DNA from 3 places in the Janthinobacterium woesei genome. Region 1 is predicted to be linked to each of the others. Evidence: predicted binding sites of a transcription regulator. Region 1 holds the regulator's gene; each other region holds the start of a gene.
The links. The regulator NrdR, encoded in region 1, represses ribonucleotide reductase genes. The targets are predictions, from matches to a motif close to CACNANATNTNGTG.
Positions count from the first base shown of each region.

Region 2: a site for NrdR is predicted at 1,305-1,318, ahead of ACQ4W6_RS22505 (ribonucleoside triphosphate reductase). Genes of this name have one in related genera too.
Region 3: a site for NrdR is predicted at 1,677-1,690, ahead of ACQ4W6_RS06920 (ribonucleoside-diphosphate reductase subunit alpha). Genes of this name have one in related genera too.

Region 1 is NZ_JBNYXW010000022.1:37,319-40,537, reverse strand. Features, by position in the region: gene glyA (serine hydroxymethyltransferase) at 1-1,190, shown strand, start outside; gene nrdR (transcriptional regulator NrdR) at 1,335-1,796, shown strand; gene pilV (type IV pilus modification protein PilV) at 2,036-2,629, shown strand; gene ACQ4W6_RS22740 (PilW family protein) at 2,626-3,219, shown strand, end outside.
Region 2 is NZ_JBNYXW010000021.1:91,251-94,469, forward strand. Features, by position in the region: gene ubiU (ubiquinone anaerobic biosynthesis protein UbiU) at 1-675, opposite strand, end outside; gene ACQ4W6_RS22500 (hypothetical protein) at 836-1,243, shown strand; gene ACQ4W6_RS22505 (ribonucleoside triphosphate reductase) at 1,365-3,122, shown strand; gene nrdD (anaerobic ribonucleoside-triphosphate reductase) at 3,119-3,219, shown strand, end outside.
Region 3 is NZ_JBNYXW010000005.1:152,324-155,542, forward strand. Features, by position in the region: gene ACQ4W6_RS06910 (sigma-54 interaction domain-containing protein) at 1-974, shown strand, start outside; gene ampD (1,6-anhydro-N-acetylmuramyl-L-alanine amidase AmpD) at 952-1,563, shown strand; gene ACQ4W6_RS06920 (ribonucleoside-diphosphate reductase subunit alpha) at 1,950-3,219, shown strand, end outside.

The DNA.
Region 1 (3,219 bases):
AAAAAGAAAACGTGCGCCAGCACGACCACATCGAACTGATCGCGTCGGAAAACTACACTTCGCCAGCCGTAATGGAAGCGCAAGGCTCGCAGCTGACGAATAAATATGCCGAAGGCTACCCAGGCAAGCGCTACTACGGCGGCTGCGAATTCGTCGACATTGCCGAGCAACTGGCCATCGACCGCGTGAAACAGCTGTTTGGCGCCGAATGCGCGAACGTGCAGCCGAACTCCGGCTCGCAGGCGAACCAGGGCGTGTTCTTCGCCATGCTCAAACCAGGCGACCTGATCATGGGTATGTCGCTGGCCGAAGGAGGCCACCTGACCCACGGCATGCCACTGAACATGTCCGGCAAATGGTTCGACGTTGTCTCCTACGGCTTGACGGCCGAAGAAGATATCGACTATGAAGCCATGGAGCGCCTGGCCCGTGAGCGCAAGCCAAAATTGATCATCGCCGGCGCCTCGGCGTTCTCGAAAAAGATCGACTTCGAGCGTTTCGGCAAGGTCGCCAAGGAAGTGGGCGCCTACTTCATGGTCGACATGGCTCACTACGCCGGCCTGATCGCCGCCGGCCTGTACCCGAACCCGGTGCCGTTTGCCGACTTCGTCACCTCGACCACGCATAAATCCCTGCGTGGCCCACGCGGCGGCATCATCCTGATGAAGGCCGAGCACGAAAAAGCCATCAATTCGGCCATCTTCCCTGGTATCCAGGGCGGCCCGCTGATGCACGTGATCGCCGCCAAGGCTGTTGCCTTCAAGGAAGCGCTGAGCCCTGAGTTCGTCGAATACCAGAAGCAAGTGATCAAGAACGCCGACGTGCTGGCCAAGACGCTGATCAAGCGCGGCCTGCGCATCGTCTCGGGCGGCACCGAATCGCACGTCATGCTGGTCGACCTGCGCGCCAAGAACCTGACGGGCAAGGAAGCCGAAGCCATCCTCGGTTCCGCGCACATCACCTGCAACAAGAACGGCATCCCGAACGACCCGCAAAAACCTTTCGTCACCTCGGGCATCCGCCTGGGCAGCCCGGCGATGACGACGCGCGGTTTCAAGGAAGCGCAAGCCGAGGAAGTGGGCCACCTGATCGCCGACGTGCTGGATAATCCGCATGACGCCGCCACCATCGAGCGCGTGAAAGCGGCCGTGAAAGTGCTGGCCGACGCGCACCCTGTGTACGCTGCTTAAGAGCCTGTCCAGAATGTGTCATACAGAGTAAGATTCTGTCTGACACATTCCAGTCGTGCCCAAGGGCGCCCGGAGTGATTCGGGCGCTCTTTGTACAAGGGCGGCGGTTTCCCGTAATTATTACTATAAAGTTGTATCGACTCCATGAAATGTCCATTTTGCCAGCATGGCGACACCCAGGTTCTCGATACGCGCGTATCGGAGGAAGGGGATGCCATACGGCGTCGGCGCCGCTGCAGCAAATGCGACAAGCGTTTCACCACCTACGAACGGATTGAACTTATCATGCCGGCCGTCGTCAAAAAGAATGGTAGCCGGACGGAGTTCGTTGCGGATAAGTTGCGCGCCAGTCTGATGCTGGCCTTGCGCAAGCGCCCCGTCGCGGCCGCCTCCGTGGATGCGGCCATCGCCTCCATCCAGGAAAAGCTGCTCACCAGCGGCTTGCGCGAAGTCGATTCCGGCTATATCGGCGAACTCGTCATACAGGAATTGAAGCGCCTCGACAAGATCGCCTACATCCGCTACGCCTCCGTGTACAAGAATTTCGAAGACCTGGCCGAGTTCCAGGATGCCATTGCCGAAGTAGGGCAGGCGCGCAAGCCCTGACGCCGCCCGGGACTCTTCCCGGGGGTCTTCTTATTGCAGTGAGGCTGATCGACAGCCCTGTTTCCACCACGCCAGCGTTTGCCTGGCAAGCCGCCTGATCAATTCAAGCGCCGTTTCTCCCCGTTTTTTCGTCTTGTTTCCACACTGTTTGCGCTAGCGCATGCCCGAGTTGTCAAGCGCGCCTATCGTGTAGCTGGGCCGCCTGTTCCTGCGACTCGTGCTGCGAAAGGAAGTGTTTCATGTGCAACGGCGGTCGTGGAATTCTCCTGGCCAATGGCAGCAGCCTGGTCGAGGTGCTGGTGTCGCTGCTGCTACTGGCGCTGGGCCTGCTTGGCGCCAGCATCTTGCAATTGACTTCCTTGCGCGCGCGCCATGAGTCGGCGCTGCTGTCGGCCGGCGTGCAACTGGCCGCCGGCATGGCCGAGCGCATGCGCGCCAATAGCGCTCTCATGTATGGCCCCGACGCCGGCAATCCCTACCTGAACCTGGCCTACGAGGCGGCACTGGACGGCGCCGAAGCTGCCGGCGGCGCAGCGGACTGCGTTGGCGCTGCCGTCTGCAGCGCGGCGCAACTGGCGCAATTCGATATCGCCGAGTGGAAACAGCAGCTGCATGCCGCCTTGCCAGGTGCGCGCCTGCAGATCTGCCGCGACGCACAGGCGTGGGATAGCGCGGCGCAGGGCGTGCACTGGAGCTGCAGCGGCGGCAAGGGCGCGCCCATCGTCATCAAGCTGGGCTGGCGCGGCCGCCAGCCAGATGCCCAGCCCGCCGTGAATGCGGCGGGAGAGTCGCTGCCCAAACTGGTGTTGCAGCTGGGCGGAGGCGGCGCATGAACGGCATGAGTGGCATGATCGGCATGAAGGTCATCTGGCGCCTGGGGCGCGGCATGAGCCTGGTCGAATTGCTGGTGGCCTTGTCGCTGGGCGCCTTGCTGATGCTGGCCGCCAGCGCCATGCTGCTGGCGGCCAGCGCCAGTTATTCCGACCAGTCCGCCAGTGCGCGGCTGGACGACAATGGCCGCTATGCGCTCGACAGCATCGCCCGGGCCGTGCGCCAGTCTGCATATGTGAACTGGGACAGCGCCGCCGCGCCGTTGTTTCACGCGCAGCATGACAGCGCCAATATCGCCGGTCTCGACGCGCACAGCCTGGGCAAGAACAGCGCAGGCATCAGCCAGGCGTTGCCGGGCGGCATGTTCGGCAGCGATGTGCTGGCCGTGCGCTATGACGGTGCCGGGGAAAACGAGGGCGGCGACGGTTCCGTCCTCAATTGCGCCGGTTTTGGCGTGGGCGCCGCGCACACGGAAGCGCAGCGGGGCTGGAGCATTTTCTATGCCGCGCAGGGCGCCGATGGCGAAGGGGAATTGCGCTGCAAGTACCGGGGCGCGAATGGCTGGGGCGCGGACGCCATCATCCGCGGCGTG
Region 2 (3,219 bases), on a different contig from region 1:
GCGCGATTCCAGGCCTTGCGGCGTTTCCAGCCAGCGCACGGCCTTGGCCGGCGAGCACACGCCGTGCGTGTTCGGCGCCTCGCCCGTCGCATACGAGGACAGCGCGCAGCGCCCCTCGACCATCACGCACAGGCTGCCGAAGCCGAATACCTCGATCTCCACCTCCGTCTTGGCTATCAATTGCTCCACCTGCGCCATGGACAGCACGCGCGGCAGCACGGCGCGGGCGATGCCGAAGTGCTCATGATAAAAATTGATGGCCTCGTAATTGGTGGCCGAACCCTGCACGGACAGATGCAGGCGCAGCTGTGGGTGGTGCTGGGCTGCATACGCCATCAGGCCCGGGTCGGCGACGATCATGGCGTCGATGCCCGCCTGCGCGGCGCGATCGATGGCGCTGCGCCACACGGCCCAGTTGTGCGGCTGCGGATAGGTATTCAAGGCCAGCAGCACCTTGCGCCCATACTGGTGGGCGTAGCGAACGCCTTCGGCGATGGCCTTTTCGTCAAAATTGAGACCGGCAAAATTGCGCGCGTTGGTGGCGTCGCGAAAGCCCAGGTAGACGGTGTCGGCGCCATTGTCGACGGCCGCTTTCAGGGCTGGCAGGCTGCCGGCGGGACAGACCAGTTCCAGCGGTCCCGTCACGCGGCTGGCGGTGGTTGATTCAAGCATCATGATGTTCATTTCCCGTGTCGGCTCAGGGTGCAGACTATAGCCCCGCGCAGGCCACGCAGTCCTTGACGCAGGTGAAGGAATGCGTGCGTGGGCGGCGTACATTCCATTTGCTTGACCGCGCTGTAAAATGCTCCATCTCCGCCCTATTGCACTCGCCGCCATGCCCCGCAAACCGCTGCTGATCTTCCTGCTGACCCTTTTCCTCACCGTGCTGCAAGTGCAGTGGGCCGCGCCTGCCGAAGGCTATGACGCCGACACGCTGTCCATCCTGTCGCCCGAGGTGCTGGGTGCCTGGCCCGGCGTGCTGCTGTTCTTGCTGGCCGTTTTCACGCGCCGCCAGATGCCGCTGCTGCGCCAGGCCGCCATCTGCACGGGCCTGTTGGCCCTCTACTGGCTGCTGGCGAACTACGTCACGTTCGATATGCGCGTGGCCAGCTGGAGCACCTACTCGCCGCTGGAAATCTGGCTGCACGTGCTGCCCGCTTCCCTCATCAGCATCGCCGCCTGCGGCGCCGCGCATTTCGGCCTGAGCTACTTCATCCTGCGCCAGGGAGGCGCGAAAAAGTAAGCCGGGTTTTTTTTCACCTGCATCAAGGATTCGCCATACAACTGCACGACACCTTTGACGCCACTACATTTAGTGATTAATCTCCATAAAAACACCGCATGTTGTGTTTATTGGAGGTTTCATGACTACACAGACAGTTCACCCCACACGCGGCCAGGTCGATGTCGCCGCGTCCATCAATGAATACCTGGAGCGGCGCGACTGGCGCGTCAACGCCAACGCCAACCAGGGCTACTCGCTGGGTGGCCTGATACTCAATGTGTCGGGCAAAGTCATCGCCAACTACTGGCTGGACCAGGTGTATCCACCCGAGGTGGGCGCGGCGCACCGCGAAGCGGCCCTGCACATCCACGACCTCGACATGCTGGCCGGCTATTGCGCCGGCTGGTCGCTGCGCACCTTGCTGCACGAAGGCTTGAACGGTGTGCCCGGCAAGATCGAGTCCGGCCCGCCGAAACACATGTCGAGCGCCATCGGCCAGATCGTCAACTTCCTCGGTACACTGCAAAATGAATGGGCCGGCGCGCAAGCCTTCAGCTCCTTCGACACCTATATGGCGCCCTACATCCGCAAGGACAAGCTGCGCTATGAAGACGTGCGCCAATATATGCAGGAACTGATCTTCAACCTCAACGTACCGTCGCGCTGGGGCACGCAGACGCCATTTACCAACCTGACCTTCGACTGGGTCTGTCCGGACGATCTGCGCGAGCAGATCCCCGTGATCGCCGGCCAGGAGATGGACTTCCGCTATGGCGAACTGCAACTTGAGATGGACATGATCAACCGCGCCTACATCGAGATCATGATGGCGGGCGACGCCAAGGGGCGCGTATTCACTTTCCCCATCCCCACCTATAACATCACCGAGGATTTCGACTGGCATAGCGAAAATGCGGAACGCCTGTTCGAGATGACGGCTCGCTACGGCCTGCCCTACTTCCAGAATTTCATCAACTCGGAACTCAAGCCGAACATGATCCGCTCCATGTGCTGCCGTTTGCAACTGGACTTGCGCGAACTGCTGAAACGCGGCAATGGCCTGTTCGGCTCGGCAGAGCAGACGGGTTCCCTGGGCGTGGTGACGATCAATTGCGCGCGCCTGGGACATTTGTGGCGCGGCGACGAAGCAGGCCTGCTGGCGGACCTGGACCGCCTGCTGGAGCTGGGCAAGACCAGCCTGGAAATCAAGCGCGCCACCATCGAGGACTTGATGCAGCAAGGCCTGTTCCCGTACACGAAACGCTACCTGGGCACCCTGCGCAACCATTTTTCCACGCTGGGCGTCAACGGCATCAATGAAATGATCCGCAATTTCAGCGGCGACGCCTGGGACATCACTGCGCCCGAAGGCCATGCGCTGGCGATCCGCCTGCTCGACCATGTGCGTGTGCGCATGCTGGAGTTCCAGGAAGAGACGGGGCATATGTACAACCTGGAAGCGACACCGGCCGAAGGCACGACCTACCGCTTCGCCCGCGAAGACCGCAAACGCTATCCCGCCATCCTGCAAGCTGGCACCAGCGACAATCCGTATTACACGAATTCCTCGCAACTGCCCGTGGGCCACACGGACGACCCGTTTGAAGCACTGCAATTGCAGGACGCGCTGCAGCGCAAGTACACGGGCGGCACGGTACTGCACCTGTACATGACGGAAGCGCTGTCAGACGCCAACGCCTGCCGCGAACTGGTGAAACGCGCCCTGAGCCGCTTCTCGCTACCCTACATTACCGTCACGCCCACCTTTTCCATCTGCCCGCGCCACGGTTACCTGGCAGGAAAACACGAGTTTTGCCCCACCTGCGACGCGGAACTGATCGCCCGCAAGCAGGCCCAATCGAACCATCCGACACACCCACAGGAGACAACCGCATGACCATTACCGCCACCACCGCCGCCATCACCCTGGCCGACAACGAACGCCAGCGCTGCGAAATCTGGACCCGCGTGATGGGCTACCACCGCCCCGTCGC
Region 3 (3,219 bases), on a different contig from region 1:
GCGCGCAGATTAGCCGCATCGCCCGCTGCGGTGCGCCGGTGGCCATCCGTGGCGAGTCGGGCAGCGGCAAGGAGCTGGCGGCGCGCGCCATCCATGCGCAGGGCGCGCGTGCCGGTTTCCCGTTTATCGCCGTCAATTGCGGCGCCATTCCCGAAGCGCTGATGGAGGCGGAGTTCTTTGGCTGCCGCCAGGGCGCCTATACGGGGGCGTTGCATGAGCGCCAGGGCCTGTTTCAGGCGGCACACGGAGGCAGCCTGCTGCTCGATGAAGTCGACGACTTGCCGCTGGGCATGCAAGTGAAACTGTTGCGCGCGCTGCAGGAGCGCCGCGTGCGCAAACTGGGCGGTAGCAGGGATGAGGCCGTTGATGTGCGCATCCTGTGCGCCAGCCAGCATGGCCTGGCGCGCGGCGTGGCGGCCGCGACCTTTCGCCGGGATTTGTATTACCGGCTCAATGTGATCGAGCTGGCGGTGCCGCCGCTGCGTGAACGGCTGGCCGATCTGGAGGTATTATGTGAGGCAATCCTGGCGCGCCTTTCGCCGCAGCAAGCCGTGCGCCTGGCGCCGCCCGTGCTGGCGGCGCTGGCCGGCTATGCGTTTCCTGGCAATGTGCGCGAACTGGAGAACCTGCTGGAACGGGCGCTGGCCTTTGCCGACGACGGCGTGATCGCCCCCGATGGCCTGGGTTTGCCATCGTTGGCTGGTGTCACGCCGCTGCGGGCGCCGCCGGCAATGCCGGAGCGGCAACTGTCCCTGCCGGGCATGGCACCGCGCAGCGTGGCGCCAGTCTTGCCGCTGGCATTATATTTATGCCAGGCCGAGCGGGAAATGATCACGCTGGCGCTGGTGCGGGAACGCTATCATCGTGGGCGGGCGGCGCGGCAACTGGGCATCAGCGTGCGCCAGTTGCGTTACCGGATGCAAAAGTTGACGATACAGGAGCCCCAGCTTGATGATGGCATGGAAGATAAATGACGATGGCTGGTGCGACGGCGCCGTGCGCTACGATTCGCCGTACCAGGATGCCCGCCCGGAAGGCGCGCAAATCGATTTGCTGGTGATCCATAACATCAGTTTGCCCGGCGGCCACTTCGGCGCGCCGCATGTGTCGGACTTGTTTACCGGCCGGGTAGATTATAATGCCGATCCTTCTTTTGCCGACCTGCGTGGTTTGCAGGTCTCGGCGCACTTTTTTGTGCGGCGCGATGGTGCGCTGCTGCAATATGTTTCTGCTAGCCAGCGCGCCTGGCATGCCGGTACGTCCACCTTTGAGGGCCGTCCGCAGTGCAATGGATATTCCATCGGTATCGAAATGGAAGGCTCGGACTTTGTCCCCTTCCAGGCACAGCAATATCGTGTCCTGGCGGCATTGACGGCGGCCCTGGTGGAGCGCTACGGACTGACCCAAGTGCGTGGTCATGAACATATCGCGCCGGGAAGGAAGACGGATCCCGGACCGTTTTTCGACTGGCATTTTTATCAAGAATGCTGGCTGGAAACCCTTGGCCGACAGCCTGCGTTAGCGCTTACTTCGCGGGCATTGGGCTTTCCATCCATGCCCTGAAAAGTCAACCGAAATCGTAGAAGAAAGTACAAAAAATTACGCCAACGGATGCCGGAAAACTATTGCATCCCATTTCGATGGGTACTACAATTAGTGAAGAAATCGAATTTAATAACTATATCTAGTGCCATCTCAGACGTTTTCAGAATTATTGTCAAAGCTATCCTGTTTGCCGGTATGGCAGCTGGAACTGGCGCTTCACCACCCTTGATCGTGTTTCGCGCCAGCCGGCAGTGAAGGTTGGCGGTATGAATTCTGACTTTGCATTATTTGCTATTTGGCAACAAAAATTACCTGAAGAAACCCTGAATATCGGGCGTTCTATTCAACCACACACACGCGGCAGCAAAACTGCAGGCTGACTTTAGCTGACAACGGGAGCTTCAATGCAATCACCACAAGATATTTCCAACCATCCAACGCCAGTATCGCCAGCGCCAGGCGCGGCCAATAGCGTGGCGAGCACGGGCGCAGCCATGGGCGACTATCGCATCATCCGCCGCAACGGCGCGGTGGTGGCATTTGAGCCTTCGAAGATCGCCATCGCCATGACCAAGGCGTTCCTGGCCGTGAACGGCGGCCAGGGCGCAGCCTCGGCACGCATCCGTGAACTGGTGGAACAATTGACGGACGGCGTCGTGGCAGCGCTGGTGCGCCGCCACCCGGGCGGCGGCACCTTCCATATTGAAGATGTGCAAGACCAGGTGGAACTGTCGCTGATGCGTTCGGGCGAGCACGACGTGGCGCGTGCCTACGTGCTGTACCGCGCCAAGCACATGGAAGAGCGCCGCCTGCAGAAGGAAGCGCAAGGCGGTGCCGCACAAGTTGCAGCGCCACAATTGAACGTGACCGATAACGGCGTACGCCGCCTGCTGGACATGCAGGAAGTGCGCGACCTGATCAGCGCCGCCTGCGCCGGCCTGGAAAAGCACGTCGATGCCGACGCCATCCTGGCCGAAACCGTGAAAAACCTGTACGACGGCGTACCGGTCGAAGAGCTGCACAAGTCGGCCATCCTGGCGGCGCGCGCGCTGATGGAAAAAGACCCGGCTTACAGCCAGGTCACGGCCCGCATCCTGCTGCACACGGTGCGCAAGGAAGTGTTTGGCAAGGAAGTGCCGCAAGCGGCTGCCGCCAGCGAATACCTGACCTATTTCCCGGCATACATCGCCAAGGGCATCGCCAATGACCTGCTGAACCCGGTACTGGCCAGTTTCGACCTGGAGCGCCTGGCGAAAGCCATCGTGGCCGACCGCGACTTGCAATTTGGCTACATTGGCCTGCAAACCCTGTATGACCGCTATTTCCTGCACATCCATGACGTGCGCATCGAAATGCCGCAGGCGTTCTACATGCGCGTGGCCATGGGCCTGTCGCTGAATGAAGCGGACCGCGAAGCGCGCGCCATCGAGTTCTACAAACTGCTGTCCTCGTTCGACTTCATGAGCTCGACGCCGACCCTGTTCAACTCGGGCACCCTGCGCTCGCAGTTGTCGTCGTGCTACCTGAGCACCGTTTCGGATGACCTGGAAGGCATCTACGACGCCATCAAGGACAATGCACTGCTGGCCAAGTATGCCGGCGGCCTGGGCAACGACTGGACGCCAGTGCGCGCCCTGGGCGCCCACATCAAGGGCACCAACGGCAAATCGCAAG